Regions from separate parts of the Kitasatospora sp. NPDC089509 genome, predicted to be linked through region 2. Evidence: riboswitches for the same ligand, from Rfam matches in the RefSeq annotation. Region 2 holds a riboswitch; each other region holds the start of a gene.

Region 1 (7,369 bases), on a different contig from region 2:
CAGGGCTCGAACGTCCGCTTCGGCCCGGTGGAGCTGCGCGAGTCCCAGCAACTGCGGCTGAACCGGCTCTACCCGCGCAGCCAGGTCAAGGCGGCGGCCCAGCAGCTGCTGGTGCCGCGGCCCAGCACCGGCCGGATCGGCGGCAAGCCGCTGGTCGGGCGCGAGTTGCTGACCTGGTGCACCGAGTTCCTGTCGGCGATGTTCGACGACCTGGCGGGGTCGAGGAGGTAACGCCGGCCGCCGGCGGCAGCCGGCACCCGCCCCGCGGCGGCCACGGGCCCGGCCCGTGGCCGCCGTTCGCGTGCGGGGCACCGGCACGGGCCGGGCGCGCCCGGGGCGGGTAGGTTCGAGGGGTGACGACGAACGCTGTGCCGACGAACCCTCCGGGCGCGAAGCTGATCCTCCTGACCACCACCCACCGGGTGGCCCCCGGGCTGCTGGCGTGGCCGGCCTGGGAGGCGCTGCGGTCGGCCGGGCGGGTGCTGGTGGGCGAGGAGGGGCATCCGCAGGTGGCGGCCGTGCGGCAGGCCGGGGTGGCCGTCGAGGTGGCGGCGGCCGGGTCGGCGCCGGCGCTGGCGCGGTTGCTGACCGGGCAGCCGGCCGGGGCGGGGCCGACGGTGTGGCTGGGCGGCCCGGACGGGGACCCGGGGCTGACCGACGCGCTGGCCCGCCTCGCGGTGGAGCACGCCGGGGAGGTGCCGGAGATCGAGGTGCTGCCGGGCTCGTACGACCTGCCCGGGGCGCGGCTGCTGGACCTGGCCTCGGTGATGGACCGGCTGCGCTCGCCCGGCGGCTGCCCGTGGGACGCCGAGCAGACCCACGAGAGCCTTGTGAAGTACCTGGTCGAGGAGGCCTACGAGCTGGTCGAGGCGATCGAGCAGGGGGACCGGGACGCGCTGCGCGAGGAGTTGGGCGACGTCCTGTTCCAGGTCCTGTTCCACGCCCGGATCGCCGAGGAGCACCCGACCGATCCGTTCACCGTCGACGACGTGGCCGGGGACATGGTCGAGAAGCTGCTCTACCGGCACCCGCACGTGTTCGGGGACGTCGAGGTGGCGGGCGCCGCCGAGGCGGAGGCCAACTGGGAGCAGCTGAAGGCGGCCGAGAAGGCGGACCGGGAGTCCGTCCTGGACGGCGTCCCGGCCGGGCTGCCGGCGCTGGCGTACGCGGCGAAGCTGGTGTCCCGGGTCCGCCGGGCGGGCTTCACCGGGGTGCCGGACGAGCCGTACGTCCTGCCGGGGGAGCTGACCGCGGAGTCGGCGGGCCGGCTGCTGCTGGCCGTCGCGCAGCGGGCGCACGACGCCGGGGTGGACGTGGACGCGGCGCTGCGCTCGGCCGCGCGCGGCTACCGGGACGCGGTGCGCGCGGCCGAGGGGCTCAAGCCGGAGTAGCCCGGTTCGGGCCGGAGCCGGCCCGGCCCAGGCCGGACGGGAGCGGCTCAGGCCGCCGTGGCGGTCCGGCCGACCGGCTGCCGCTGCGGCGGGACGAGCTCGCCGATCGCCTCGCCGACCAGGGCGACCAGTTCGGCGAGCCGCTCCAGGTCGAGGTGGTCGGGCAGCTCGGCGAGGGAGACGATCCGCTCCCCGCGCGGGCCGGCGACGCAGAAGAGGTCGATCGGCCCGAGGTGCTTCTCGGCGGTGTCGACCAGGGCGGCGACGTCGCTGGGCCGGCGGATGTCGCCGCAGACGCCCACCACGGGGCAGCCCGGCCGGTCGAGTTCGGCGGCGAGGTCCTCCGCGATCCCGACGTGCTGGTCGGCGATCAGCATCCCGGCGGCGCCGGCCGCGGTGAACCGGCGGGCGAGGTCGGCTCCCGAACCGCCGTCGAGTACCGCGATGACGACGACTGCTCCGCTGACCCGCATGGCCTGCTCCTCCCTGTGGGCGACACCGCACCGGCGCCCACGCATACTGCGGAGGATCGTAGGCACGTCCTGACCCTCCGCAACAGGGATTACCCCGCAGGTGACCAGGCTCACGCCTGCCACCCGGCCAAGAGCTGTCCAAGGGCTGTCCACGGACCGTCCACGGGGCGTCCACGGAGGGTTGGCACACTGCTCGCGCGCCGCTCACGAACGGTTCGCGAACCGGTGATGTTCCGCCGGTAGCCGGGCGCCGCCGGTCCAGCGGTTACGGTCGACCCATGCCAGCTCAGCCCGATGCCGCTCAGTCCGCCGCCCAGCCCGACCCCCAGCTCTTCACCTGGGAGTTCGCCGCCGACCCGTACCCCGCCTACGCCTGGCTGCGCGAGCACGCCCCGGTGCACCGCACCACGCTGCCGAGCGGGGTGGAGGCCTGGCTGGTGACCAGGTACGCGGACGCCCGGCAGGCGCTCGCGGACGGCCGGCTGTCGAAGAACCCGGCGCACCACAGCGAGCAGGCGCACCGCACCGGCCGGGTCGGCATCCCGGGGGAGCGGCAGGCGGACCTGATGACCCACCTGCTGAACATCGACCCGCCGGACCACACCCGGCTGCGCCGACTGGTGTCGAAGGCTTTCACCCCGCGCCGGGTGGCCGAGTTCGAGCCGCGGGTGCAGCAGTTGACCGACCGGCTGATCGACGGCTTCGCGCAGCGCGGATCGGCCGACCTGATCCACGAGTTCGCCTTCCCGCTCCCCATCTACGCGATCTGCGACATGCTGGGCGTGCCGGCCGAGGACCAGGACGACTTCCGCGACTGGGCGGGCATGATGATCCGACACGGCGGCGGCCAACGCGGCGGCGTGGGCCGGGCGGTGAAGAAGATGCGGGCGTACCTGCTGGAGCTGATCCACCGCAAGCGGGCGGACCTCGGCGACGACCTGATCTCCGGCCTGATCCGGGCGAGCGACCACGGCGAGCACCTGAGCGAGAACGAGGCCGCGGCGATGGCCTTCATCCTGCTGTTCGCCGGGTTCGAGACCACCGTCAACCTGATCGGCAACGGGACGTACGCGCTGCTGCGCAACCCCGGGCAGCGGGCGCTGCTGCAGGAGTCGGTGGCCCGCGGCGAGACCGCGCTGCTGGAGACCGGGATCGAGGAACTCCTGCGCTACGACGGGCCGGTGGAGCTGGCGACCTGGCGGTTCGCGACCCGGCCGCTGACCATCGGCGGGGTGGACATCCCGGTCGGCGATCCGGTGCTGGTGGTGCTGGCGGCGGCGGACCGCGACCCGGCCCGGTTCTCCGACGAGAACACCCTGGACCTGGCCCGGACCGACAATCCCCACCTGGGCTTCGGGCACGGCATCCACTACTGCATCGGCGCCCCGCTGGCCCGGCTCGAAGGACGGTCCGCGCTGGCCACGCTGCTTTCCCGGCTGCCCGATCTGCGCCTGGCCGAAAGTCCGGAGAACCTGCGCTGGCGCGGTGGCCTGATCATGCGTGGATTGCGTGAACTTCCGGTCGAATTCAGTCCGGAAGTGCGTTCGCCGCACGCCCGCCCGGAGGCTCCGACACACTGACGCGGGGTCGCGAACGGCGCCTCGGCGACGGTATGAACACCCATCAAACCGGACAAAGCCCCGCCGTCCGTAGGCGATCGAACACGCGCCGTAATTCTTGTGTGATGTCGGCGATATGAGCTTGTGATTGATCTGAGGATCTGTCTAGTCTCCCTGGAGTTCGCAGCTGCGGACCCCGAACGCGGAACGCCGAGTCCTGCCCGCCGCGCCACGGGAAACCGACCAGAACCCTGGGCAGGGGCGGGGGAACCAGGTTTGTTGCCGTTCTCCCACGGCTCGGGGTGAAGCCGCCCGCGCGGGACCGTTCCCGCATACGGCGGCCGGGCCACCTCCCGGTCCGAACCCGACAGCTCACCTCGCAGGCGTGCGGAGAGGGACCCTTCATGCTGCTCGTTGGATCTGGCCGTCACCGTCGTCGCACCCAGGCCGAGAAGGCCATCGCCGTCGCGGGTGTGGCCGGCGTCGGACTCGCGCTGCCGCTCCTCACCGCCACCGGCGCGTCCGCCGCCCCGGCCTCCGCCTGGGACTCCGTCGCCCAGTGCGAGAGCGGCGGCGACTGGGGCATCAACACCGGCAACGGCTTCTACGGCGGCCTGCAGTTCACCTCCAGCACCTGGAAGGCGTACGGCGGCACCGCGTACGCGGCGCAGGCCAACCAGGCCAGCCGGGCGCAGCAGATCACGGTCGCCGAGAAGGTGCTCGCCTCGCAGGGCCCGGGCGCCTGGCCGGTCTGCTCCAAGAAGGCGGGGCTGAGCAAGGGCGGCGCCCCGGCGGCCGTGGACACCTCCTCGGACGCCAAGCCGCAGTCCGCCCAGCAGCAGTCCACCCCGAAGCAGCAGGCCCCCAAGACCCAGGCCCCCAAGACCCAGGCCCCCAAGCCCGCCGCGAAGCCCGCCCCGCAGCAGGACGACGCCAAGCCGGCCGCCCCGCAGCTGGCCAAGCCGCAGCTGCAGGGCTTCCCGGGCAAGGCCGGCTGGGACGCCGACTCGAAGGTGTACTGGTACCAGAACGGCGGCTCCTGGTACTGGACCAGCCACCAGAGCGTCTACCAGCAGTACGCCCCGCAGGCCGCCGCCCAGCCGCAGCAGGCCCCGCAGGCCGCCGCCCAGGGCGGTCACGACTACACCGTCCGCTCCGGCGACACGCTGTCGACCATCGCCGCCGCCCAGGGCGTGTCCGGCGGCTGGCAGGCGGTCTACGACGGCAACCGCGGCACGGTCGGCGGCAACCCGAACCTGATCATGCCCGGCCAGGTCCTGCACCTCGGCTGAGCCGTCCCCGGACGCATTCCGAGGGGGTCGCGCCCGGCGCGGCCCCCTTCGTCCGCATTCGCCCGCTCCGGCCGGACCGGCTGGGACGAGCAGGTGAACTACCGGTGGGTAGCGGGGCCACACGCTGAGACGGAGCCGAGGTCGAGGTGGCCCCGGGAGCCCGGGCGGTTAGGCTCTGGTCGTAACGACTCCGCAATCATCCGGCCGACCGCACCACCGTGGGCCGGACCCTGCTTCCGCAAGGAGATGCTTCGTGCCGTCCATCGATGTCGTCGTAGCCCGCGAAATCCTCGACTCCCGCGGCAACCCCACGGTCGAGGTCGAGGTCGGCCTCGACGACGGCAGCACGGGTCGTGCCGCTGTGCCGTCGGGTGCCTCGACCGGCGCCTTCGAGGCGCTGGAGCTGCGCGACGGTGACAAGAACCGCTACTTCGGCAAGGGCGTGGAGAAGGCCGTCCTGGCCGTCATCGAGCAGATCGGCCCGGAGCTGGTCGGCTACGACGCCACCGAGCAGCGCCTGATCGACCAGGCCATGCTCGACCTGGACGCCACCCCGGACAAGTCCTCGCTCGGCGCCAACGCCATCCTGGGCGTCTCGCTGGCCGTCGCGCACGCCGCCTCCGAGGCCAGCGACCTGCCGCTGTTCCGCTACCTGGGCGGCCCGAACGCCCACGTCCTGCCGGTCCCGATGATGAACATCCTCAACGGCGGCTCGCACGCGGACTCCAACGTCGACATCCAGGAGTTCATGATCGCTCCGATCGGCGCGGAGTCCTTCTCCGAGGCCGTCCGCTGGGGCGTCGAGGTCTACCACACCCTCAAGGGCGTGCTGAAGGAGCGCGGCCTGTCCACCGGCCTCGGCGACGAGGGCGGCTTCGCGCCGAACCTGGACAGCAACCGCGAGGCCCTGGACCTCATCACCGAGGCCATCCAGAAGGCCGGTTACGTGCCCGGCCGCGACATCGCGCTCGCCCTGGACGTCGCCGCCTCCGAGTTCTACCAGGACGGCGCCTACCAGTTCGAGGGCAAGGCCCTCACGGCCGCCGAGCTCATCGAGTACTACGCCGAGCTGGTCGCCGCCTACCCGCTGGTCTCCATCGAGGACCCGCTGGACGAGTCGGACTGGGACGGCTGGAAGGCCATGACCGTCAAGCTGGGCGACAAGGTCCAGCTGGTCGGCGACGACCTGTTCGTCACCAACCCGGCCCGCCTGGCCAAGGGCATCGAGACCGGTACCGCCAACGCCCTGCTGGTGAAGGTGAACCAGATCGGCTCGCTGACCGAGACCCTGGACGCCGTCGAGCTGGCCCAGCGCAACGGCTACCGCTGCATGATGTCGCACCGCTCCGGCGAGACCGAGGACGTCACCATCGCCGACCTGGCCGTCGCCACCAACTGCGGCCAGATCAAGACCGGTGCCCCGGCCCGCTCCGAGCGCGTCGCCAAGTACAACCAGCTGCTGCGCATCGAGGAGATCCTCGACGATGCCGCCGAGTACGCCGGCCGCGGCGCCTTCCCGCGGTTCCGCTCCGCGGACCAGTAGGCACAGTAAGTACGAGGCCTGAGCCTCCGAGGCCGGAAACCGTGGGGCCGAAGGTCCCCGGTAGCGCAAGCCTGACCGGTGCCCCGCCGCACACCCCGTAGGGTGTCCGGCGGGGCACCGTCGCGACCAGGAGGGGAAACGGGAGATGGCTGGCTGGAGGATCCCGGGCTTGGCGGCCCGGCCCCGGTTCACGAGCCGGGCGACCGTCCTCGTCCTGGTGCTCTGCTCACTGGTCGCGATCCTGGCGTACCCGACGCGGCAGTTCATCTCCCAGCGCGCCGAGATCTCCGCCCAGCGGGCGAAGGCCGACCACTCGCGCCAGCAGGTCGAGCAGCTGCGCCGGGACCGGGCCCGCTGGCAGGATCCGGAGTACGTCAAGGCGCAGGCCCGCGCCCGGCTGCACTACGCGGTGCCGGGGGAGACCCCGTACATCGCGGTGGACCCCTCCGGCGCGGCCGCCAAGCCCTCGGCCCCGGCCGGCTCGGCCACCCCCTCCGCCGAGGCGGCGGGCGGCCAGGCGAAGGCCGCGAAGCCCTGGTACACCAGCGTCTGGGACTCGGTGGACGCCGCCGACACCGTCGCGCTGGCCCCCGCCACCCCCCGTCCGCTCCCCCCGTCCCCCGTTGGAGACCCCACCCCCCATGACCACTGAGAACCACCCCACCGTCTCCGACGCCGACGTCGCGGCCATCGCCGCCCAGCTCGGCCGGGTACCGCGCGGCCTGCGCGGTGTGGCGCACCGCTGCCCCTGCGGCAACCCGGACGTCGTGGAGACGGCCCCCCGGCTGCCGGACGGCACGCCGTTCCCGACGCTGTACTACCTGACCTGCCCCAAGGCCGCCTCGCTGATCGGCACCCTGGAGGCGGACGGCGTGATGAAGGACCAGACCGCGCGCCTCGCCGAGGACCCGGAGCTGGCCGCCGCCTACCAGAAGGCGCACGAGGACTACATCGCCCGGCGCGACGCGATCGAGGTGCTGGAGGGCTTCCCGAGCGCCGGCGGCATGCCGGACCGGGTGAAGTGCCTGCACGTGCTGGTCGGCCACTCGCTGGCGGCCGGCGAGGGCGTCAACCCGCTCGGCGACGAGGCGATCGGCATGCTGGAGGACTG
Region 2 (7,369 bases):
CGTCCAGGTCCCGGCCCGGCACCTCCACCAGGCCGTCGCTGAACAGCAGCAGCGAATCGCCGTGCGCCAGCCGCCCCTCCACCGCCGGGTACGGCGCCCCCGGCACCAGCCCCAGTGCCGGACCGCCGTGCTCCGACGGCAGCCAGCCGTTCCTCCGGCAGAACCGCACCGGCGGCGGATGGCCCGCGTTGAACAGCCGGTAGCGGCCGGTCGCCGGGTGCAGCGCCAGGTGGACGGCGGTCGCGAAGTCGTCCTCCCAGCCCATCCGCACCAGGTGGTCGTTGGCGGCCGGCAGGAACGCCTCCGGCGGCACCCGGCCTAGCAGCATCCCGAAGGCACCGGACAGATGGGTCGACCGGGCCGCCGCCCGGCTGCCCTTGCCCGACACGTCCACCAGCAGCAGCTCCAGCAGGTCCTCCTCCGGGCGGTGGGCGCACAGCAGGAAGTCCCCCGAGAACGACGCGCCCCCGGCCGGGGCCAGCGCGCTGTCGAAGTGCCAGTCCAGCAGCCGCTCCGGCAGCCGGGCCAGCGTCCGGTTGTGCTCCGCCAGCTCCAGCAGCATCGAGTCGCCCTGGGTGCCGCGCAGCCCCAGCCGGTGCCGGAAACGGTTCGCCGTCAGCACCGTGGCCCCGGTCGCGGCCAGCACCACCGTCACCCCCCAGCGCACCCCGCGCGGGTCCTGCACCACCGCGCCCAGCCCGCTGCCCGCCAGCGCCGCACACACCAGCACCAGCAACTGCCCCCGCCGCAGCACCATCCCGCCCACCACCAACGGCAGCACCAGGGCCGACGGCGGCCACCCGTACGGCAACAGCAGCGGCAGCACCCCCAGCACCACCGTCAGCGCGAACAGCAGCCCCAACGCCACCCGCCCCGCCCGGACGTCCCCGTCCAGCAACCGCCCGTACCACCGCCGCACCCTCGCTATCAGTGCGGGCACCCGGAACCTCCGCGAAGGCGTGGGCGGTCCCCTGTCATGACCACCAGTCAGCCCGGCCACACTAGCCCGTCCACCCCCACCCCCCACCGTGTCCCCTCCCCGCCACCCCGGGCCGCCCTGTCCCGTGGCGCTGCCCCTGCCGCCGGTCGCGCGCCTGCCCCGATCCGGCTCGCGCCTCCTCCTCCCCGCCCCGCTGCCTTCCTCCCCACCGCGTGGCGTGTCCCCTTGCTGCCGGTGCCGCGCCCACTCCGGTGCGGCGCGCCCGGCCCCGTCCTGCGGCGCTGCCCCTGCTGCTGGTCGCGCGCCTGCCTCGGTCCGGCTCGCGCCTCTTTTCCACCCCACCGTGTCCCCTCCCCGCCACCCCGGGCCGCCCTGTCCTGCAGCGCTACCCCCACCGCGTGGCGTTCCCCCTGCTGCCGGTGCCGCGCCCACTCCGGTGCGGCTCGCCCCTCCTTCCATCGGGCCTCGGCTGCGTCCGCCCACCCCCGTGAGCCCTGCTGCCGGCAGCCGCCATGCACTTCACGCTGCGCAGGAAGTCGGCCGGACCGACTTCCTGCGCGAGCGCCGGTGCTCTGATCGCCTGTGGACTGCCTGCGGCGTGAGAAGTCGACGGGGCCGACTTCTCGTGTTGATCAGCCCGTGTGGTGGGCGGTTCCCCGGGCGAGTGGTGGCTGTTGTCGCCTGCCGCCGGAAGTCGGCTCGGCCGACTTCTCGTGCGAGCCCGAGTCTCCTGTGCGGAGGGGAGGGCTGTACGGCTCCCTTGGGTGGGCGTTCCGGTCGGTGGCGGGGTTCCGAGAAGGGCTGGCCGGCGTGAGAAGTCGACGGGGCCGACTTCTCGTGTTGTCCGCCTCGCGAGGTGGTTCTCCGGGCCGGTGGGGGTTGTTGCTGCCTGCCGCTGGAAGTCGGCTCGGCCGACTTCTCGTGCTCGGGCCCGCTGCCAGGGCCGGGGCTGGGGGTTGCTAGTCGTTCGCCGGCCGGGGCCAGGCGTGGAGGCCCGTGGTGAGGGTGGTGATGAGGCGGTCGTGGGTGGTGGTGAGGTCCTCGGTGAGTTGGAAGGCGCCGGTGATGGACAGCGAGGCGAAGCCGTGGGCGAGGGAGCGGACGGTGCGGGCCGCGTGGATCGCCTCGGAGCCGTCGAGGCCGTAGCCGCGGAGGACGGCGATGATGACGCCGACCAGGCGGGTGGCGGCGCGGGTGAGGTCCTCGTCCGGCTGCGGGGCCTGGGGGAGGGCGGTGTAGCGGTGCGGGTGGCGGGTGGCGTAGGCCTGGTAGGCGCGCAGGACGGCGGTGACCGCGTCGTCCCCGCTGCGGCCGACGGCGGCTTCGGCCAGTCGGTCGGCGAGTTCCTCGGTGACCCGGACGGCGATGAGCCGCCGCAGTTCGGCGAGCCCGCCGCTGACGTGCTTGTACAGCGAGGGGGTGGCGACCCCGGCGCGGGCGGCGACGGAGGCGAGGGTGAGGGCTTCGGTGCCCTGGTCGTCGATGAGCGCGAGGGCGTGGTCGACGACCTGCTCGGGGGTCAGTCCTACGCGGGGCATGGTGGTGGTCTCTCCGGGGGGCGAGGGGTCAGGCGAGGGGTCAGGCGAGGGGTCAGGCGAGTTCGGCGAGGAAGGGCAGCAGGGCGTCGGCGACGGCCCGCGGGTTGTCGGCCATCGGGTAGTGCCCGGACCCCTCGATCATGACCTTCCGCGCGCCGAGCTTCTCGGCCTGGAGGTCGGCGACGGCCTCGGGCTTCGGGAAGTCGGGGTCCTTGCTGCCCATCAGCACCAGGGCGGGGCAGCGGACGGCCGCGCACCAGCCGATCGGCGCGGAGTCGCCGGTGACGTGGCCTCGGGTGGCGGTCCGGCGGCCGGGGGTGTGCAGGGCGGCGACCAGCCCGTCCATGTAGCCGTCGAGGTCGGCGGGGCGGGGGCCGGGGAAGGCCATCTTGCGGAGGTAGTAGCCCCAGACGCCGGGCCACCGGACCAGCGCGGCGCCCATCACGACCATGACGCCCTTCATCAGGGCGTTGGCCCGGTGCTCGACGAAGGCGTCGATCAGCGCGATCCCGGCGACCCGCTGGGGGGCGTCCCCGGCGAGCTTGACGACGGTCGCCCCGGTGTAGGACTGGCCGACCAGGACGGCCCGTTCGATGCCGAGGTGGTCGAGCAGGGCGAGCACGTCGGTGGCGACGGCGGCGGGGCTGTAGTCGTCCCAGGCGATCGAGGACTCGCCGAAGCCGCGCACGTCCATGGTGATGACCCGGTGCCCGGCCGCGGTGAGCAGCGGGTGCAGGTGCCGGTAGGCGCGGCGGGAGTCGAGCATGCCGGGGAGCAGGACGACGGGGGTGCCGTCGCCCTGCCGGGTGTCGTCGTACGCGAGCCGGCCGCCGGTGACGTCGAGGTACTGGGTGCTCGGGGTGGTGGTGCCGTTCATGGTGGGCCTCCGCTGGCTCGCCCGTTGCTGCCGATAGCCATAAAGCTAAGGCTAATAGCCTTAGCCGTCAAGCCCCCGCGAAAGCCTCCGACAGCCCCGGGCGACCCCGTTCAGGGCCTCGCTCGGGACCCCCGCTCAGGGCCCCTCGACCCGGAACGGGTCGTGCTCGCTGAGCAGCTTCTCCAGCCGGGCCTGGTCGACCCGGGCGACGGTGTCCGTGGACTCCTGCCGGTCCCGGATCACCTTGGCGAGCGTGAACGAGGAGGTGACGGTGTAGAGGAGGCCGATCCCGAGGAAGGCCCGGGTCCAGCCGCCGACGGGCAGGTAGGCGATCCCGGCGGCGAGGGCCACGGCCGAGATGGCGAAGGAGAGGACGGCCTGGGCGTAGTACGCGGCCGTGGTGCGTGACTGCATCGGTGCGCTCATGGCGTCAGGATGCGGGCGTCCGGCCGGATCGCACATGAGTAGGAGTACTCAGATGGGGCCGGTTGGTTGAAGGGTCGTTCGTTGACGTCCGATCACCTGGTCCACAGCCGTCCCGGACGGATGGCTTGGAATCAGAGCCTCCTAGGATTAACGTTTGATAACGCAGCGCGGTCGTCAACGCCGTACCCAGACGGCACCGTGCGCCGTCGCCTAATCCCGCCGACCGGCCTCCGGGCAGGTCAGGGAGCCGGGGAACCACGTTCCTTGGGGTGAATCGGCGGGGCCCCGGCCCGGCCGTAGGAGACCTTCCTGCTCCGAACCCGTCAGCTAACCCGGTAGGCGCGAAGGAAGGAAAGGAGCGCGCCCCCGTGGCGTCGACGCACACCCCGGCACACCCGGCCGGCCCCGCAGCCGGTACCCAGCTCCTCGACCACCCCGTCCCGGACAGCCCCGAGGCGCTCGCACCGGAGGCCGAGGCCAACCGCCACCGGATGCCGCGTCAGACCCGCGGAGCCTCCCCGCTGCTCGGCGTCACCGCCGTCGCCGCCACCCTGGGCGCCACCGGCTTCGCCTCCGCGACCCCGGCCGCCGCGCCCGCCATCGAGGCCCAGGACGAGATCCCGGTCGCCCTGGCCGCCGACCCCGGCCTGGCGCTCGCCGCCCGGATCCAGCAGCAGGCCGACGGCCAGCGCACCGCCGCCGAGGAGACCGCCCGCGTGCAGGCCGCGCAGGAGGCGGAGGCCAAGGCCGCCGCCAAGGAGGCGGAGGCCAAGCGCGCCGCCGAGGAGGCCGAGCGGGTCAAGGCCGCCGCCCTCACCCTGCCGGTGAAGGACTACAGCCTCTCCGCCCACTACGGCCAGAGCGCCCGCTACTGGGCCCACCTGCACACCGGCCTGGACTTCGCCGCCGACACCGGCACCGCGGTCCACGCGGTCGGCCAGGGCACCATCACCTCGGCCGGCTGGTCCGGCGCGTACGGCTACCGGATCGTCGAGACCCTGCCCGACGGCACCGAGATCTGGTACTGCCACCTCTCCTCGATCATCAAGGGCTCCGGCAAGGTGACCGCCGGCCAGCAGATCGGCAAGGTCGGCGCGACCGGCAACGTGACCGGCCCGCACCTGCACCTGGAGGTCCGCCCCGGCGGCGGCGCCCCGGTCGACCCGGAGCCCTGGCTCCAGCAGCACGGCCTCAACCCGTGACCCGGTGAACCCGTAGCAGTCGGCGGTCGACAGTCGGCGGTCGGCAGCCGGCGAACCCGTAGCCGAAGGCCCGGGACGTACGCACGCACGCGCGTCCGGGGCCTTCGCGGCACCTCACTCCGCCGGCAGCTGCGCCAGGTACGCGTCGATCTCCGCCGTCCCCGGCTCCGGCGCGAGCTCCGGGAACTCCTCGACCAGCAGCCGCGGCAGCCCGGGCACCGTCCACTCGCCGAGCAGGTCGAGCGCCGCCTCGGCCGCCGCCTCCTCGAACTCCTCGAAGCCCCCGGTCAGTTCGTCCGGCATCGGCCGCCCCAGCGCGTTCAGCTCGGCCAGGTTGCGGTAGCTGCGCCGCATCAGGCCCTGCTCCAGCAGCCGCCGCGCGCCGTCGGTGGCCATGCCGACCGACAGCACCCGGCCCGGCGCCCACCAGCCCTGCTCGTCCGGATCGTCCAGCCAGCCGGTCGGCGTCAGCGCCTGGTACCCGGCCAGGCGCTCCTCCTCGGTCAGCCCGGCGAAGCCCGCCAGCCAGTCCCGGACGGCCGCCGGGTCCGTCACGTCCACGTCGTGCGCGTGCAGCAGCACCGCGTACAGCCGGGGCCAGGTCACCAGGTCGGCGCGGTGCAGCAGCCCGACCGCCACCTCGCCCTGCCACTCGGCCTCGGCGTGCAGCCGCTCCTGCCGCTTGGCGTTGAGCCGCTTCGCGGCCCGCTGGTGGTCGACCAGCAGCCGCACCGCCTCGCCGTAGGCCAGCGGGTCCTGTTCCGGTGCGGGCTGGACGTAGAGGTGGAGCCGCTCGTACAGCAGGTGCTCCACCGCGGCGGAGGTCAGTTCGGGCCAGCCGTCGTGCATCCTGCCGTCGCCCAGTTCCAGCAGCGCGAGCACCGTGCGCAGCGGCTCCTCGGCCACCGGCGCCCGGTCCTCTCCGGCCGCCCAGGCGAGCAGGTCGGCGGCCCTGGTGCGCGGGGCGAGCCGCAGGTCTTCGTCGTTCATGTTCGAAACGGTAACCGCCGGGCGCGGGTAGGGTCGGCAGCCATGATCCCCGTGCGACTCACCGGTCCCCGGTTGGCCATCCGCGAGTACCACCACACCCCGGAGGAAGTGGACGCGCTGCACGCGCTGTTCGGCGACCCGGAGGTGACCCGCTACCTGCCCTTCGAGCCGCGCGACCGGGAGACCTGCGCCGACCAGATCGAGCTCTACCTGGAGGAGGCGATGGCCGAGTCGCGGGACACCTACCGGCTCGCCGTGGTCCGGCGGGAGGACGCCGAGGACCCGGCGGAGGCGGTGCCGGTCGCGCACGCCAGCCTCACCCTCGGCACCTACCGCTCCGCCCGCCTCGGCTACGTGCTGAGCCGCCCGGTCTGGGGCCTGGGCTACGCGGGTGAGATCGCCGGACTGCTCTGCGGGTTCTCCTTCGACGTGCTCGGCCTGCACCGGCTGGCCGCCCGGGTCGACGTGGACAACGCCGCCTCGGCCAAGGTGCTCACCCGGCTCGGCTTCCAGTTGGAGGGGCACGTCCGGCACGACCTGTACAAGGGCGGCGTCTGGAGCGACTCGTACCAGTACTCGCTGCTCGCCGACGAGTGGTCCGGCCCGCCGGCCCGGTAGCCACGGCCGGGGGGTTAACCCCACCCCCGGTCCGCCGGTCCGCCGGATGTTTGCCGGGCCGGGCCCGGGCCAGACTTGAACACGTCAGCGAGTGGTCGGGAACGCGAGTACGAGGGGCCGTGAGCCGGGAGATGAGCAGCAGCGGAAGCACGCTGGGTCGCGAGCGGGACGTCCCGGGCGGTTACGGCGAGGAGCGAACGGGTCCGGCCCGGGCCCGCCGCACCGCGCAGCCGCCGGGCTTCTGGCGGGCGCCGTTCTCCGGGTACTACTACCGCGAGGTCGGCTACGTGCTCGCCGGGCTGCCGGTGGCGATCGTCGGCTTCGCCGTCTCGATCATCCTGTTCTGCTTCGGCCTCGGCACCGTCGTCACCGTCCTCGGCCTGCCGGTGCTGGCCGGCCTGACCAGCGCCGCCCGGGGCATGGGCCGGGCCGAGCGGGCCCGGGTGCGCGGGATGCTCGGCCTGGACGTGCCCGGCCCGGCGCCGGTGCGCCAGGTGCGGGAGGGCGGCTGGGGCGCGGTCACCGCGCGGCTGGCCGACGGGGCGGGCTGGAAGGCCGTGCTGCACCAGGTGGTGATGTTCCCCTGGGCGATCTTCAGCTTCACCATGACGCTGGTGTTCCTGCTGCTGGGCTGGGCGATGGCGCTCTACCCGCTCTACCACTGGGTGTTCCCGCGCTACACCTCCTGGCGCGGCTACCAGCTGTTCGACTTCACCGACAGCCACCACGTCCGGCACGCCTACTACATCGAGGGCGCCGGGCAGATCGCCGCGTTCTC
Region 3 (7,369 bases), on a different contig from region 2:
TCATCCTGCGCGGTTACGCCTCGATGACCGGCGAGCTGGCCGGTGACCAGTGGAACGAGGGCGACGTCTCCTGCTCGGTGGTGCGCCGGGTCGCGCTGCCGGACGCCTTCTTCGCCTTCGACGGCCTGCTGGAGACCTTCCTGACCGTCCTGGACGAGTTCGGCGCCTTCCCGGCCGTGATCGAGGCCGAGCTGGACCGCTACCTGCCGTTCCTGGCCACCACCAAGGTGCTGATGGGCGCGGTGCGCGCGGGCGTCGGCCGGGAGACCGGGCACGAGGTCATCAAGGAGCACGCCGTCGCCTCCGCGCTGGCGATGCGCGCCGGCGCCCGGGAGAACGAGCTGCTGGACCGCCTCGCCGCCGACGAGCGGATCCCGCTGGACCGGGCCGCGCTGGACGCGCTGCTGGCCGACCGGCTGTCCTTCACCGGGGCGGCCGGGGCGCAGGTCGCCGAGGTGGTCCGCCAGGTGGAGGCCGTTGCCGCGGCCTACCCGGAGGCCGCCAAGTACGCGCCCGCCGACATCCTCTGACGTAGCGTCAGCGTCGGTCAGTCGTCCGACGAGGGCCCCGTCGCCGTTCCGGTGGCGGGGCCCTCGGGCGTCCGGGGGCGGCCCGGGTCGAGCGGCGGGGTGGTGGTGGCGCACGGCCAGTCGCAGTTCGGCTCGGCCACCGGGTGCTCCTCCTCGGGGGCGAGCACGTTGCCGCGGATGGTGGTGAAGGCGATCAGCCCGCCGCAGACCAGCAGTCCGGCGCAGATCAGCATCGCGGTGTGGAAGGCGGAGTCCACCGAGGCCGGCACCCGGTAGGCGTCGCCGCTCAGCCCGGCCAGTGCCGGGAGGGCGGCCACCGCGAGCAGGCCGGCCGCGCGGGCGGCGGCGTTGTTCACCCCGCTGGCGATGCCCGCGTGCCGCACCTCGACGGCGGCCAGCACGGTGGCGGTCAGCGGGGCGACCAGCAGCGTCATCCCGGAACCCATCACCGCGACGGCCGGCAGCACGTCCGCCCAGTAGGAGGAGCCGGGGCCGGTGCGCAGCATCAGCAGCACCCCGGCGGCGCACAGCAGCGGGCCGACGGTGAGCGGGATGCGCGGGCCGATCCGCTTGCCGAGGCGCCCGGCGCGCGCGGACAGGGTCAGCATCAGCACCGTGATCGGCACCAGCGCGAAGCCGGAGACCAGCGGGGAGAAGCCGGCGACGATCTGCAGCTGCACCACCAGCAGGAAGAACACCCCGCTGAACGCCGCGTAGACGCACAGGGTGACCAGGTTCACGGTGGTGAACAGCCGGGAGGAGAACAGCCCGAGCGGCAGCATCGGGTCGGGCGCCCGCCGCTCCACGGCCACGAAGGCCGCGCCCAGCAGCAGACCGGCCACGCCGGTGACCCAGACGGCGGGGGACAGCCCCTCCCCGGCGGCGGTGAGCGCGTAGGTGATCGCGCCGAGGGCGAGGGCGGCGAGCAGGGCGCCGGGCACGTCGAAGCGGCCGGCGGCGGACTCGTCCCGGCTCTCCGGGACGTAACGGGAGGTCACCGCGATCACGGCGGCGGCCAGCGGCAGGTTCAGCAGGAAGATCCAGCGCCAGCCGGGGCCGTCCACCAGCCAGCCGCCGAGGAAGGGGCCGACGGCCGCCGACACCCCGCCGAGGCCGGACCACAGGCCGACCGCGGCCGAGCGGTCGTCCGGGTGGAAGACGGCCTGGAGCATCGCGAGCGAGCCCGGGGTGAGCAGCGCCCCGCCGATGCCCTGGACGGCGCGGGCGGCGATCAGCACGTGGATGGTCGGGGCGGCGGCGCAGGCCGCCGAAGCGGCGGCGAACCAGACCACGCCGATCAGGAAGACCCGGCGCCGCCCGTAGCGGTCGCCGAGCGCGCCGCCGAGCAGGATCAGGCCCGCCAGGGTGAGCAGATAGGCGTTCAGGGTCCATTGCAGGGAGGCGAGGGTGGCGCCGAGGTCGGCGCCGATCCGGGGCAGGGCGACGTTCACCACGGTGCCGTCGAGCATCGCCATGCTGGAGCCGAGCACCGTTGCGAGGAGGACCCAGCGACCCTGTGCGCTGCCCAGGCGCAGGGTGCCGGCGTGAGAGGTGGCCACGGGTCGAATCCTGTGCCCACGGGGGTGTACGTGACAAGGGTCACCGGGTGGTGTGTCGGTCGGTGACGGTGGGTGCTCCTCTGGTCGCCCGGTGTTGCACTGGTCGGCGCAGGGTCGTGGATCAGTGGCGCCGGGTGAACGGATCGTGCACGGACCGTACGGCGGATCATGCGGAGGGTGACCGCGGGGGCGGGATCGGCCGCTGTTTCGAGAGATCGACATTGCTTCACCCGAACGGATGAGTTTTAGTTCAGCGACCGCCCGGCCAGCCCGGACGGATCCGCCGGGTGGAACGCCGAGTCCTGCCGCTGCCCGGTGGCTCGCAACGAACTCTGTACGGCAGGAGCGGGGGACCCACAGGTAAGTCGCCGGACCGGAGTTCGCGCTTTCACAGCGCGGACCACCAGGACCGGCTCGGGGTGAAGCCGCGCATGCGGCCGGGCAACTCCAGCCCGAACCCGACAGCTCACCTCGCAGGCGTCGGAGAGGAAAATTCCATGCCTGCACAGGCTCGTCGTATCGCCCTGCCCCGTGCCGCCCGCATCGGCATCGCCGCCGCCGTCACCGGCGTCTCGTTCGTCCTGCCGCTCGTGACCGCGATGAACGCCCAGGCGACCAGCACCCCGGCCGCCGTCGTCGTGGCCGCCCCGGCCGCTGTCGCCCCGGCCGCTGCTCCGGCCGCGGTCGTCCCGGCCGCCGTCACCTCCGGCTACGTCGCCCCGCTCGCCGCCCCGGTGCTGGGCGAGGCCTACGGGGTGGCGGGCGCCATGTGGGCCTCCGGCCACCACACCGGCCAGGACTTCGTCTGCTCCACCGGCACCCCGCTGCGCGCCGTCGCCAACGGGGTCGTGGTGAAGGCCGCCTACGACGGCGCCTACGGCAACGAGGTCGAGCTCAAGCTCGCCGACGGCAAGTACGCGCAGTACGCGCACCTCTCCTCGATCGGTGTGAAGGTCGGTCAGTCCGTCGCCGCCGGTCAGCAGCTCGGCTACTCCGGTGCGACCGGCAACGTGACCGGCCCGCACCTGCACTTCGAGGTCCGGACCGGTCCGGACTACGGCTCGGACATCAACCCGGTCAGCTACCTGCGCGCGCACGGCGTCGCGCTCTGAACCACCGGCTCCCGCCGGGATTCCTGAACCACCGCTGGTGCGGGGCGAATCGACCACCCGGGATGGTCATGTCGGGTGACCGCTCGACCGGGTGATCGCCGCACCGGTGGATCTGGGCGCGGGTCACGCCCACGGCCGGCCCCGGCCGTACGAGAACTCTCGTGCGGCCGGGGCCGGCCACCGTCGTGTCCGGAGTCCTCGTCGGCTCCGGCGTCCCCGGCGCTTCCGGACCGCGTTCGACGGCTCGAACGCGGCGTCAACTCCGCCGGTTCTTCGGATGATCTGCGGTTCCGTGGGCCGTGCCCCGCCGCGCGATCCTGTCCGCAGTCAGCGCCCGGCCGGTCCGACGGGCGGGCGCGCCCGGGTGGACGAGGAGGCCGGATGACCGTCCGGAGCGGGGACGCGGTCGGGCCGCGGGTCGGGTCGGACGGGGTCGACCGGCTGAAGGCGGACTCGGTCGGTCTGCCGGGCGTGGTGTTCATGGCGGTCGCCACCGCCGCCCCGATCACCGCGATGACCGGGAACCTGCCGATCATCATCGGGCAGGGCAACGGGGCCGGGGCGCCCGCCGCGTACGTCCTGGCGACCGTGGTGCTCACGGTCTTCTCGGTCGGGTACGTGGCGATGGCCCGGCACATCACGGCCGCCGGGGCGTTCTACGGGTACGTCTCGCACGGGCTGGGCCGGGTGGCCGGGATGGCGTCGGGGCTGCTCGCGCTGCTGGCGTACATCGTCTTCGAGGCCTCGGTCATCGGCTTCTTCGCCTACTCGCTGCGCGGGCTGGTCCGTTCGCAGGCGGGCGTGGACCTCGACTGGGGCTGGTACGCGCTGGTCGGGCTGACGGTGATCGGGGTGACGGCCTGGTTCGACCTGCATCTGACGGCGAAGGTGCTCGGGGTGGCGCTGCTGCTGGAGATCGCGGTGCTGGGCGCGGTCTCGCTGGCCGTGCTGGCCGCCGGCGGCGGGCCGGACGGAATCGTGCTCGGGGCCGTGAGTCCGCTGAACGGGCTGAAGGGAGTGGGCAGTTCGGGCACGGCGGCGGCCGGGGTGGGCCTGGTCTTCGCGTTCTGCTCCTGGGTGGGCTTCGAGTCGACCGCGATGTACGGGGAGGAGTCGCGCGACCCGAAGCGGGTGGTGCCGCGGGCGACCATGGTGTCGGTGGTCGGGATCGGCCTGTTCTACGTGTTCGTCTCCTGGATGATCCTGTCCGGCAACGGAGTCGGGCACGCCGTCGCGGTGGCGGGCGGTGCGGTGCCGGGCAAGGACGGGAACAGCCTGTTCTTCGATCCGCTGGGCGAGCACCTCGGGGCCTGGGCGGTCACGGTGTTCCAATGGCTGGTCGTCACCGGCTCGTTCGCCTGCGCGATGGCCTTCCACCAGTGCGCCGCACGGTACTTGTACGCGATCGGGCGGGAGGGGCTGCTGCACCCGGCGCTCGGCCGGACCCATCCGCGGCACGGCTCGCCGTACGTCGCCTCGGTCGTGCAGTCGGCGGTCGCGGCCGGGCTGGTGCTGGCGTTCCTGCTGGCCGGGATGGATCCGTACGTCCATCTGTACACGCTGCTGGCGCTGTTGGGGACGATGGCGATCCTGGTGGTGCAGACGCTGTGCTCCTTCGCGGTGGTCGGGTACTTCCACGTGCAGCGGCGGCACCCGGAGACCGCGCACTGGTTCCGCACCCTGCTCGCTCCGCTGGTCGGCGGGGTGGCGATGGGCGCGGTGGTGGCGCTGCTGGTGGCCGACCGGGGGGCGGTGGCCGGGGCGGCGGCGGGCACCCTGGTGTTCCGGCTGATCCCGTACCTGGTGATCGGGGTGTTCCTGGTCGGGATCGGAACGGCCTTGGTGCTGCGACGGGTTCGGCCGGAGCTGTACGCGCGGATGGGGCGGATCGTGCTGGAGGACGCGGTGGAGCGCTGAGCGGGGCGGTGCCGGGTGGGCGGCGGGCTCAGTGCCGGTGGGCGGGCAGGCCGTGCTCGGCGGCGCTCAGCAGGGCGTGCATCCGGTGGCCGAAGTCCTCGGTGTCGCAGGCGGGTTCGGGGAAGACCAGGCGGACGTCGCGGTGGCCGTGCGGGTGGTCCAGGCGCAGGACCAGGCCGTGCCGGTCCAGGGCCAGCGGGCGCACCTCCGGGTTGCCGGCGAGCAGGGCCGGGTCGAGCAGCCGGGTGAGCAGGTCGAGGGCGTCGGCGTGGTCGTCGGCCAGGTGGGTGAGCAGGGCGGCCTCGTGCCGGGCCAGCGGGTCGGGGACGGCGTGGGCGAGGTCCTCGGCGGTGAGCGCGCTGGTGCCGTACGGGGTGGACAGGACGGCGTGGGCGACGTCCACCCGCAGGTGCACGCCGAGGCCGTCGTCGGCGAGGTGGGCCAGGTGCAGCCGGCCGGCCAGGGTGAGCCGGGCGCGGACGCGGTGGCGCACGGCGACGGGGGAGACGTCGGTGACGTCGAGGACGACGGCCAGGCCGTCGGTGGCACCGGCGGCGGCCGTGGTGAGCGGGGCGTCCAGCGGGAGGCACAGGCGCAGCCGGGAGCCGTGGACGGAGACGGGGGCGTCCAGGTCGTGGCGCTCGCCGAGGGCGCGGACGGTGAGCGAGGAGGTCGCGCTGAGCAGGCTGTGGACCCGGTCGGCGGTGGTGGGCTCGGGCACCTCGGTGTCGCCGGTGGGGTGGCTCATGGGCGGACCTCCTGTTGGTTAGGTGAGGCTAACCTAATGTCCGCGCGAGGGTGTGGCAAGTACGGGGAGCGGGGTGCGGCGTGTACGGGGTGCGGCGGGTGCGGCGAGGGCCCGGACGCGCGGTGGCGTCCGGGCCCTCGTGGCACCCGGCGGTGGGTCAGGCGACCACGGCCTGGGCGTCGATCTCCACCAGCATCGGCTCCTGCGGCAGCTCGACGAAGATCGTGGTGCGGCACGGCTTCACCCCGCCGGGCTTGATGTTCTCGTCGATGAACTCGGCGTAGACCTCGTTCATCAGCGGGAAGTCCGCGCGCTTGGTGAGGTAGACCCGGAACATCACCACGTCCTCGATGGTGGCGCCGCTGGCCTCAACGATGGCCTTGACGTTCTCCAGGGTGCGGCGGGTCTGGGCCTTCACGTCGCCGTGGTGGAGGTACTCGCCGGTCGCCGGGTCCTGCGGGCCCTGGCCGGAGACCTGGAGGATCGGGCCCTTGCGGACGCCCTGGGAGAACATCCAGGCCGGGGCCGGGGCGCCGTCGGTGCGGATCTCGATCTTGTCGGACTTGTCGGAGGACATCGGGTTCCTTCGGTGCGTGGTTGACGGTGGGTCAGTTGTGCTCGGGGCGGCCGCAGTCGGCCGAGACGGCGCGGGTGGTGGCGAGCAGCTGCGGGAGGAGGTCCAGCACCTGCTCGTACGGGAGGAGGACGTCGGGCACGGAGATCGAGGCGGCGGCGATCACCCGGCCGCTGGCGTCCCGGATCGGGGCGGCGACGCAGTTGATGAAGGCCTCGTGCTCGGCGTGGTCCTGCGCCCAGCCCTGGGCGGCGACCTTCTCCAGCTCGGCGAGCAGCGCCTCGGGGGTGGTGAGGGTGCGTTCGGTGTGCGGGGTGAAGTCGATCCCGGCCACCACCCGGCGCCGCTCGGGCAGCGGGAGGTCGGCCAGCAGCACCTTGGAGACCGCGGCGCTGTGCAGGGCGGCCCGCAGACCGATCCGGGAGTACATCCTGACCGGGTGGCGGGAGTCGTACTTGTCGATGTAGACCACCTCACCGCCCTCGTAGGCCGCCAGGTGCACGGTCTGGCCGGTGGCGGAGTTCAGCTCGGCGAGGTGCGGGGCGGCGATCCGGCGGATGCCGCGCTGCTCCAGGGCCAGGCCGGAGAGGGCGAACAGGCCCGCGCCGAGGTGGTAGCGGTAGGCCGCGTCGCGGTAGACGAACCGTTCCTCCTCCAGGCTCTGGAGCAGCCGGAGCACGGTGGTCTTGTGCACGCCGAGGACCTCGGCCAGCTGGTCGAGGGAGCGCTCGCCCTCGCCGAGCTGGGCGAGGATGCGCAGGGCGCGGGTGACGGTCTGGCTCATCGGCCTCTGGCTCCGGTCGGGTGGCTGGGGTGGCGGCTCATTCTGCCCGGGCCGGGGTGGTCGGAGCGGGCAGGGCCGGGGAGGTGATGCCCCGGGCGGTGACCCGGGTGGCCGCCCAGTCGGCGGGGGAGGCGTCCAGCAGGGC
Region 4 (7,369 bases), on a different contig from region 2:
CCTCCCGGGCGTCCTGGGCGACCATCCGGACCCGCTCCGCCGCGCCCAGGCTGTTGAGCAGCTTCTGCGCCTTGGCCAGCCGCTGCTGGATCTGCTGCTTGTTCTCGCCCAGCGAGCGGCGGGCCTGGTCGAGTTCGGCGAGCTTGGCCGCGGTCTCGGTGCGGCGCTGGTCGAGCCGGCGCTGACGGGTGACCAGCTCGTGCAGCGTCTCCTGCTGCCGCTCGGCGGCCTGGCCGAGGGTGCGGGCCCGGGCGAGGTAGCCCTCCGGGTCGGTGGAGAGCATCAGCTGGGCGGTCTGGGTCATCCCGCCGCCCCGGTACTCGGCCCCGGCCACCGTGGCCAGGTCGCCGCGCAGCTCGTTGAGCTGCTCCTGACCCTCGGCGACCTCGCCCTGCAGCACGGTGGTCTCGCCGAGGAGCCGCTTCTGCGCCTCCTGGGCGGCGTTGTACTTCTCCGAGGCCTGCTCGGCCTCGTCGTACAGCTGCTCGACCTGCGCCTTGACGTCCTTGCGGTCGGGCGCGTCCGGCGCCCCGGGGGCGGCCTGGGCGCTGCCGGCGGTCGCCACGCCCAGGGCCGTGGTGGCGGCCGCGGTCAGTACCAGCGCACGTGCGAGCAGTTGGGAACGTCGGTGCACGGCCATGGCGGCAGCGGCTCCAGTCCTGCGGCGCGGCCCCGCGGCCGCGCCCCGATGGGCGGCCGTCGAGCGGGAGTCCGGTGGCAGAGGTTAGCGAGTCCGGGCAAGTGAGTCCAAACCCCTCCCGACCCGAATATTTGACCCCTATTCGGACATTCGACCGAGCCGCCGGAAAAGCCGCAGGCCCGGCCCTCCGTGGCGGAGGGCCGGGCCCGGGAAAGCCTGGCCGGCGTTCTGGCGGAGTCCGGATCAGACCCGAACGATGGAAGCCAGCGGCATGTTGGAGACGGCCTCGTAGCGGACCGAGGCGCCCGGCTTGGGAGCGTGCAGCACCTGGCCGTTACCGGCGTAGATGCCGACGTGGTGGGCGTCCCCGTAGAAGATCAGCATGTCGCCGGGCTGGGCCTGGGAGATGTCCGAGCCGATCCGGGTGCCGGCGCCGGCCTGCTCCTGCGAGGTGCGCGGCAGCGACACGCCGGCCTGGTTGAACGCCCAGACCATCAGGCCGGAGCAGTCGAAGGAGCCGGGGCCGGTGGCGCCCCAGACGTACGGGCTGCCGACCTTGGAGGCGGCGGCGGCCAGTGCGGCGGCACCGTGCGAGCTGCCCGGGGCGACCTTGACCGGCGCGGACGTCGAGCCCGAGCCGAGGTCGCTGCGGCTGTTGTCGCGCGAGGCGCGGTCCGGGGCCGACTGCTGGGCGGCCTTCGCGGCGGCGTCCGCCTTGGCCTTGGCGTCGGCGGCGGCCTTGTCCTCGGCCGCCTTGAGGGCCTGGCGCTCCTGCTCGGTCAGCGTGTTGAGCAGGTCCTGGGCCGCCTTCAGCTTGTTCTGGACCTCGTCCTTGGAGGCCTTCAGCTGGGTGGTGGTGGACTCCAGCTCGGCGAGCTTGCCCTGGGCCTCGGTGCGGTCCTGGTCCAGCTTGCGCTGCTGCTCCTGGAGCTGCTTCAGCTGGTTCTTCTGGGTGCTGCCGGCCTGATTGAGCGCACCGGCCTGGTTCAGGAAGTTGTCCGGGCTGGAGGAGAACATCAGCTGGACGGTCGGGGATATGCCCCCGTTGCGGTACTGCTCGCCCGCGATCTCCGCGAGGCCGCCCTGCAGGTCGGTCACCTGCGACTGCTGCCGGGCCACCTGGTCCTGCAGGCCGGAGACCTGCTTCTCCAGCTCCTGCTGCTTCTCCTGGGCGGCGTTGTACTTCTCGGTCGCCTGCTCGGCCTGCTCGTTGAGCTGGTCGACCTGCTCCTTGACCTGGTCCTTGGTCGGCTGCGGGTCGGCGTGCGCGCCGGACTGCGCGGAGAGGGCGACGGCCGCGGCGGCGACGCCGGTGAGGATCGAGACACGAGCGCGGCTGGCGGGCTTGGGACGACGATGGGACGCCACGAAGGCGGACTCCTTCTTCCTACGTCCGCCTACCGGGTGAGCTGACGGGTTCGGGCCGGAAGCATGCCCTACGACGCCTCACCGGCCACTAGCGCGGCCGACCTGGCGCCGATTCACCCCGGAGGAACGTGTGGTTCCCCGGCTCCGCTCCGCAGCGCCCCCGACTACTGGGCTCCCCTGTCGGGCAGTCGCTTCGACCTGCCCCGCTGTTTCGCGAACTCGGCGGTAACCACCGCCGCCACCCAGGCTGGGTGATCGACAGTGCGGTGGTTCGGAGCACGACCCTAGTAACTGAACCGTGATCCGTTCAAATCCTTGTCAGAAAAAAGACGGAAGATTACCCAGGTTCTTTTGTGAAAATGACTGATCGTGATCGCCACCGTACGCAAAGCTGATCAGGTCTCATCGCTCGACCGCTGAACGGGCCAACCCGAAGCGCCACCCCCGATCGGAGGGTGGCGCGGATCACAGGGTCGGAACGGGGCTCGCGGCGTGTCGTTCCGTCAGATCCGGCGGATGGTGTTGATCGACATCGCGTCGGCCTTCATCACCTTCACCACGTCACCGGTGTGCGGCGCGTGGACCACCATGCCGTTGCCGATGTACATCGCCACGTGGTGCATGTCCCCGCCGTAGATCACCAGGTCGCCCGGCTGGGCCGTGGCCAGCGTGACGGCGGTCCCGATGTGGCCCTGCTCCTGCGAGGTGCGCGGCAGCGAGACGCCGGCCTGGCCGTACGCCCAGACCATCAGACCGGAGCAGTCGAAGGTGCTCGACCCGGTGGCGCCCCACACGTACGGCGAGCCCTGCTTGCTCATCGCCTTCGCCACGGCCACCGCCGCGTAGCCGCTGGCCGGCGGCAGGTTGCTCAGGTCGACCCGGTCGCTGCCGCGCGAGGCGCGGTCGTCCTGCTGCTGCTGGGCCCGCAGCGCGGCCCGGTCGGCGGCGCTGAGCGAGTTCAGCAGGTCCTGGGCGGACTTCAGCTTGGTGTTGACGTCCGACTTGGCCTGGTTCAGGTCCTTGGTGGTGGAGTCCAGCGAGGCCAGCACGGCGGCCGCCTCGGCCTTCTCCTGGTCCAGCCGGCGCTGCTGGTCGAGCAGGCCCTTGAGCGCCTCGGTCTGGCTGGCGCTGGCCTGCTGGACGCTGGACGCCTTCTCCAGGTAGCCGGACGGGTCGGAGGAGAGCATCAGCTGGACGGAGGGGTCGATGCCGCCGGTGCGGTACTGCTCGCCCGCGACCTGGGCCAGGCCCACCTGCAGCTGGCTCATCTGGTCCTGGCTGCGGGCCACCTGGTCCTGCAGCTGGTCGGCCTGCTTGCGGAGCTGGTCGGCCCGCTCCTTGGCGCCGTTGTACTTCTCGGCCGCCTGCTCCTGCTCCTGCTGGAGCTGGTCGATCTGCGCCTTGACGTCCGACTTGTTCGGCTGCGGCGCGGCGTGCGCGGCCACCTGGGCGGAGAGGGCGACCGCGGTCGCAGCGGCCGCGGTGAGCACGGAGACCCGCGCGCGGCTCGGCTGCTTGGGACGGCGGTGGGAGGCCAAGGGACCGGCTCCTTCTTCCATCGGACTCACCTGATCAGGTGAGATTCCGGAAAATAGGTTTGACGCCAGACCCTAGTGAAGATCTATCCGTTTTGCCACTCCCCCGAAGGCGTGAACTCCGGTTCCCCCACGGGCTTCACCGGATCCGCACACCCCCGCGGTCACCGCACTGAGCTGCCGTCACGCCCTCCGGCCCCGGTCAGGGCCGGGCCAGCCGGTTCAGCAGCAGCACCGAGGCCACCGGGCGCGCGCCCGCCTTCCGCACGCCCTCCGCGATCTCCCGGTCGGTGGACACCACCACCACCGGACGGCCCTGGGGCTCGGCCCGGACCAGACGACGGATCAGCTCGTCCGCGGTCTCCCCGGTCCGGCTGAACCGTACCCGCACCCCGCGCGGCGGCGCCATGATGACCGGGACGTCCAGGTCCTGCCCGTCGAACACACAGGTGACCTCCGCCTGGGTGCGCTGGGCCAGCATCGCCAGTCCGCCCAGCAGCCGGATCCGCTGCTGCTCCAGCGGCAGCGTCGGGTACCCGGTCTTGGTCACGTTGTAGCCGTCCACCACCAGGTGCACCTGCGGGATCGCCAGGAGCTGGTCCAGCAGCGCCGGATCGTCGTCGGCCAGGCCGCGCCGGGCCACGTCGTGCGGCGAGGCCGCCCCCGGCACCACCGCCTCGACCAGGTCCGCCGGGCGGATCTGGGAGACCGGCAGCGCCAGCTCGCGCTGCAGGCCCTGCGCCGACTGCAGCACGGTGTCCAGCAGCAGCCGCAGCCGCATGTCCTCGACGCTGCGCCCCTCCCGGGCCGAGCGGCGGCCCTGCTCGACCGCGTTCTCCAGCTCGGACACCCGGTGCCGCAACCGCCGGGCCTCGCCCTCGGCCGCACTGCGCTCACCCGTGGCCTGCGCCTTCACGGCCTCCAGCTCCCCGGACACCCGCCGGGTCTCGGCCTGCGCCCGGCGGGTGTCGCTCTCCAGCGACCGCACCTTCTTGCGCAGCGACTCGGCCTCCCGCCGGACCCCCTCGGACTCCGCCCGCTGCCGGTCCAGGTCCGCCCGCGCGGCGGCCCGCACCTCGGCGAGCTCGGCCTGCAGCTTCTCCACCAGCCGAGTGGCCTCCGCCGCCGCGTCCTCGGCACCGGCCCGCTCGACCTCCTCACCCACCTCGGCGACCAGCCGGCTCCAGCCCGCCGAACGCACCAGGTAGGCGGCGGCCGCGACGTCCATCGGATCGGCGGCGCCGGGGACGCTGCCCGACTCCAGCGCCTTCACCAGGTCCGGCTGGCCCAGCCGCAGCCGCTCCGCTATCCGCACCCGGAAGGCCGGCTCGGACTCCAGCGCGGCCGCCAGCGCGGTGGCCGCGTACTTGGCCCGCCGCGCGGGGGTGAACTTCACGTACTGACGCAGGCTCTGCGGCAGCTCCCCGGGCGGCAGCCCGCCCAGCGCGTCCGAGGCCAGGCCGACCACGCGCCGGCGCACGCCCTCGGGCAGCGGCCGGTCCAGCTTCTCCACCGGGCGCTCGACGGCGCCACCGGCCGGGTCCGGGAGCGGGGTCTCGAACGGGGCCGCCCCGTCCTCCGACGCCGGTGCCTGCGCAGCGGGCTGAAGCCCCTGCGCGTCGGCGGGCTCCCTCGCTGCGTCCACCACGTCCTCGGCTCCGATCCTGGTCCAGCGGGTACGGCCGACGGCCGCCCCTGTCGTCACGCTCCGTGCGTCTTGTCTGTATTGTCCCGTGCGGTGGACGGCCGCGTCACGCGCCGCCCACCGCACCGGCCGGGATCAGCCCTGCTCGGCGGGGGCCTCCGCACCCTCGGCGCCCGGGCGGGCCACCAGCTCGACCTGGTCCACCGCGTTGCACCAGCGGCACCGCACCGACTCGACCGTCTCGCTGTGCACCTCGGTCTCCTCGACCTTGGAGTCGCCGGCCAGGTCGAAGTGGAGGAACTCGGTGACCCGCGCGGTGCGGGTCACGTCGAAGCGGGTGAGGTTGCCGCACAGCGTGCAGCGCCAGCGCGTCTCGGCGGTCAGGGCGGGGACGGTCATCGGGGGATCCTCTCGGCTGGTCCCTGGGCGGTCAGGCGCTCCCCCGGAGCCCCGGCATCGGCGGCGGGAGGCGGGATCGCCCGGCCCAAGCCTATTGCCTGGGGCAACCGTCACGACCACCGGTCAGTCGAACTTGATGGCTAGTCCACCTGCCGTAAACGGGCGTGTCATGTGCGGTGTCCGGAGGAATGCTTGGCCGCATGGCGCTCGCGGCCCCCGACCACACCGATGCGCGGGACGGCCGCCCGGCGGTTCCCGCCCCGGCCGTCACCTACGCCCTGATCGCGCTCAACACCCTGGTCTTCCTGCTCGGCCCGGCGGCCGGCCTGAACCCGCTGTACGGCACCGGCCAGGCCCGGATCTGCGCCGAGCAGCGCTACGAGCAGCGCTGGGGCGCCGTCCCCGCCGAACTGCTGACGGGCCACCCGCTCACCGCCGAGCAGCTGGCCGAGGCCCCCGCCCCGGTCCCCGGCTGCCCCGCCGCCCCGACCCCGGGCAAGCACCCGGCCGTGTCCGCCCTCACCGGCCTCTTCCTGCACGCCGGCTGGCTGCACCTGCTGGGCAACCTGCTCTTCTTCCACGTCTTCGGCCCCACCGTCGAACGGCGGGTCGGCCGGGCCAGGTTCCTCCTCTTCTACCTGGCGGCCGGCAGCCTGGCCTCGTACGGCTTCGCGCTCGCCGAGGCACACTCCCCCGACTCCACCCGGGTCCTGATCGGCGCCTCCGGGGCGATCTCCGCCGTGCTCGGCGCCTACCTGCGCTTCCACCCGCGGGCCAGGGTGACCACCCTGGTCCCACTGCTCCTCTTCCTCCCGCTGCGCTTCCCGGCCTGGCTGGTGCTCGGCCTCTGGTTCGCCCTGCAGTGGTGGTCGGTGCACTCGGCCGGGCCCGGAGTGGCCTACCTGGTGCACGTGATCGGCTTCTCGGCCGGCTTCCTGTACGCCTGCACCGTCGTCGGACACCCCCCGAGACGACCCGGCTGAGGCCCGATACGCTGACCGCACCCCATGAAGGAGCCCGCACCGTGATCACTGCCATCGTCCTGATCAAGACCAGCGTCGACCGCATCCCGGAGATCGCCGAGGCCATCGCCGCGATCGACGGCGTCAGCGAGGTGTACTCGGTGACCGGCGGCTACGACCTGGTGGCGATGGTCCGGGTACGCCGTCACGACGACCTCGCCGACGTCATCCCGGGCCGGCTCAACAAGGTCCCGGGCGTGGCACACACCGAGACCCAGATCGCCTTCCGCACCTACTCCCAGCACGACCTGGAAGCGGCCTTCGCGCTCGGCCTGGACGAGTAGGACGACGCGTGGGGCTCAGCCCTCGCGACGGGTGTCGACGACGCAACGGCCGCCCTCGTTGCGGTAGTTCCACGCCGCGCCGTCGGTGACCAGCTCGCGGACGGCGGTCAGGAAGCGCTCCACGTGCTCGTCCGGCGTGCCGGCCCCGAAGCTCACCCGGATCGCGTTCAGGCTGCGCTCCCCGGGCAGCGAGGACTCCGGCGCCCCGCACTCGGACGGCGCCACCTCCTCCTCCCCGAGCAGCGTCCGCACCAGCGGGTGCGCGCAGAACAGCCCGTCCCGCACCCCGATGCCGTACTCGGCCGACAGCGCGGCCGAGAAGTGCGAGCTGTTCCAGCCCCGGACCACGAAGGACAGCACGCCCACCCGGGCCGAGCCGGCGCCGAACAGGTTCAGCACCCGGACCTCCGGGATCTCCGCCAGCCCCGCCGTCAGCCGCTCGACCAGCTGCCGCTCCCGGGCCTCCAGCGCGTCGA

The links. A riboswitch is a leader RNA that binds a small molecule or an ion and turns the genes downstream of it on or off. The one in region 2 is predicted to bind cyclic di-AMP.
Region 1: linked by a shared signal. The riboswitch ahead of ACIP4P_RS39170 (transglycosylase family protein) and the one ahead of ACIP4P_RS39320 (M23 family metallopeptidase) in region 2 are both predicted to bind cyclic di-AMP.
Region 3: linked by a shared signal. The riboswitch ahead of ACIP4P_RS36070 (M23 family metallopeptidase) and the one ahead of ACIP4P_RS39320 (M23 family metallopeptidase) in region 2 are both predicted to bind cyclic di-AMP.
Region 4: linked by a shared signal. The riboswitch ahead of ACIP4P_RS14435 (NlpC/P60 family protein) and the one ahead of ACIP4P_RS39320 (M23 family metallopeptidase) in region 2 are both predicted to bind cyclic di-AMP.

The regions. Positions count from the first base shown of each region.
Region 1 covers NZ_JBIVHS010000030.1:102,314-109,682, forward strand. Annotated here, with positions in the region: gene mfd (transcription-repair coupling factor) at 1-231, shown strand, start outside; gene ACIP4P_RS39155 (MazG family protein) at 354-1,391, shown strand; gene ACIP4P_RS39160 (SDR family NAD(P)-dependent oxidoreductase) at 1,439-1,864, opposite strand; gene ACIP4P_RS39165 (cytochrome P450) at 2,143-3,444, shown strand; cyclic di-AMP (ydaO/yuaA leader) riboswitch at 3,655-3,823, shown strand; gene ACIP4P_RS39170 (transglycosylase family protein) at 3,828-4,715, shown strand; gene eno (phosphopyruvate hydratase) at 4,969-6,258, shown strand; gene ACIP4P_RS39180 (septum formation initiator family protein) at 6,404-6,910, shown strand; partial or broken gene ACIP4P_RS39185 (DUF501 domain-containing protein) at 6,882-7,369, shown strand, end outside.
Region 2 covers NZ_JBIVHS010000031.1:24,134-31,502, reverse strand. Annotated here, with positions in the region: gene ACIP4P_RS39340 (PP2C family protein-serine/threonine phosphatase) at 1-940, opposite strand, end outside; gene ACIP4P_RS39335 (TetR/AcrR family transcriptional regulator) at 1,900-2,478, opposite strand; gene ACIP4P_RS39330 (alpha/beta fold hydrolase) at 2,531-3,355, opposite strand; gene ACIP4P_RS39325 (YiaA/YiaB family inner membrane protein) at 3,491-3,781, opposite strand; cyclic di-AMP (ydaO/yuaA leader) riboswitch at 3,979-4,137, shown strand; gene ACIP4P_RS39320 (M23 family metallopeptidase) at 4,150-4,983, shown strand; gene ACIP4P_RS39315 (hypothetical protein) at 5,098-5,973, opposite strand; gene ACIP4P_RS39310 (GNAT family N-acetyltransferase) at 6,016-6,591, shown strand; gene ACIP4P_RS39305 (sensor domain-containing protein) at 6,723-7,369, shown strand, end outside.
Region 3 covers NZ_JBIVHS010000025.1:103,999-111,367, reverse strand. Annotated here, with positions in the region: gene purB (adenylosuccinate lyase) at 1-530, shown strand, start outside; gene ACIP4P_RS36075 (MFS transporter) at 548-2,311, opposite strand; cyclic di-AMP (ydaO/yuaA leader) riboswitch at 2,403-2,584, shown strand; gene ACIP4P_RS36070 (M23 family metallopeptidase) at 2,587-3,201, shown strand; gene ACIP4P_RS36065 (APC family permease) at 3,583-5,118, shown strand; gene ACIP4P_RS36060 (DUF2470 domain-containing protein) at 5,147-5,866, opposite strand; gene ACIP4P_RS36055 (RidA family protein) at 6,024-6,443, opposite strand; gene ACIP4P_RS36050 (IclR family transcriptional regulator) at 6,475-7,224, opposite strand; gene ACIP4P_RS36045 (sugar kinase) at 7,262-7,369, opposite strand, start outside.
Region 4 covers NZ_JBIVHS010000005.1:491,863-499,231, reverse strand. Annotated here, with positions in the region: gene ACIP4P_RS14440 (NlpC/P60 family protein) at 1-640, opposite strand, end outside; gene ACIP4P_RS14435 (NlpC/P60 family protein) at 884-2,008, opposite strand; cyclic di-AMP (ydaO/yuaA leader) riboswitch at 2,019-2,175, opposite strand; gene ACIP4P_RS14430 (NlpC/P60 family protein) at 2,512-3,546, opposite strand; gene ACIP4P_RS14425 (NYN domain-containing protein) at 3,746-5,056, opposite strand; gene ACIP4P_RS14420 (hypothetical protein) at 5,324-5,587, opposite strand; gene ACIP4P_RS14415 (rhomboid family intramembrane serine protease) at 5,788-6,570, shown strand; gene ACIP4P_RS14410 (Lrp/AsnC ligand binding domain-containing protein) at 6,612-6,893, shown strand; gene ACIP4P_RS14405 (aminotransferase class V-fold PLP-dependent enzyme) at 6,909-7,369, opposite strand, start outside.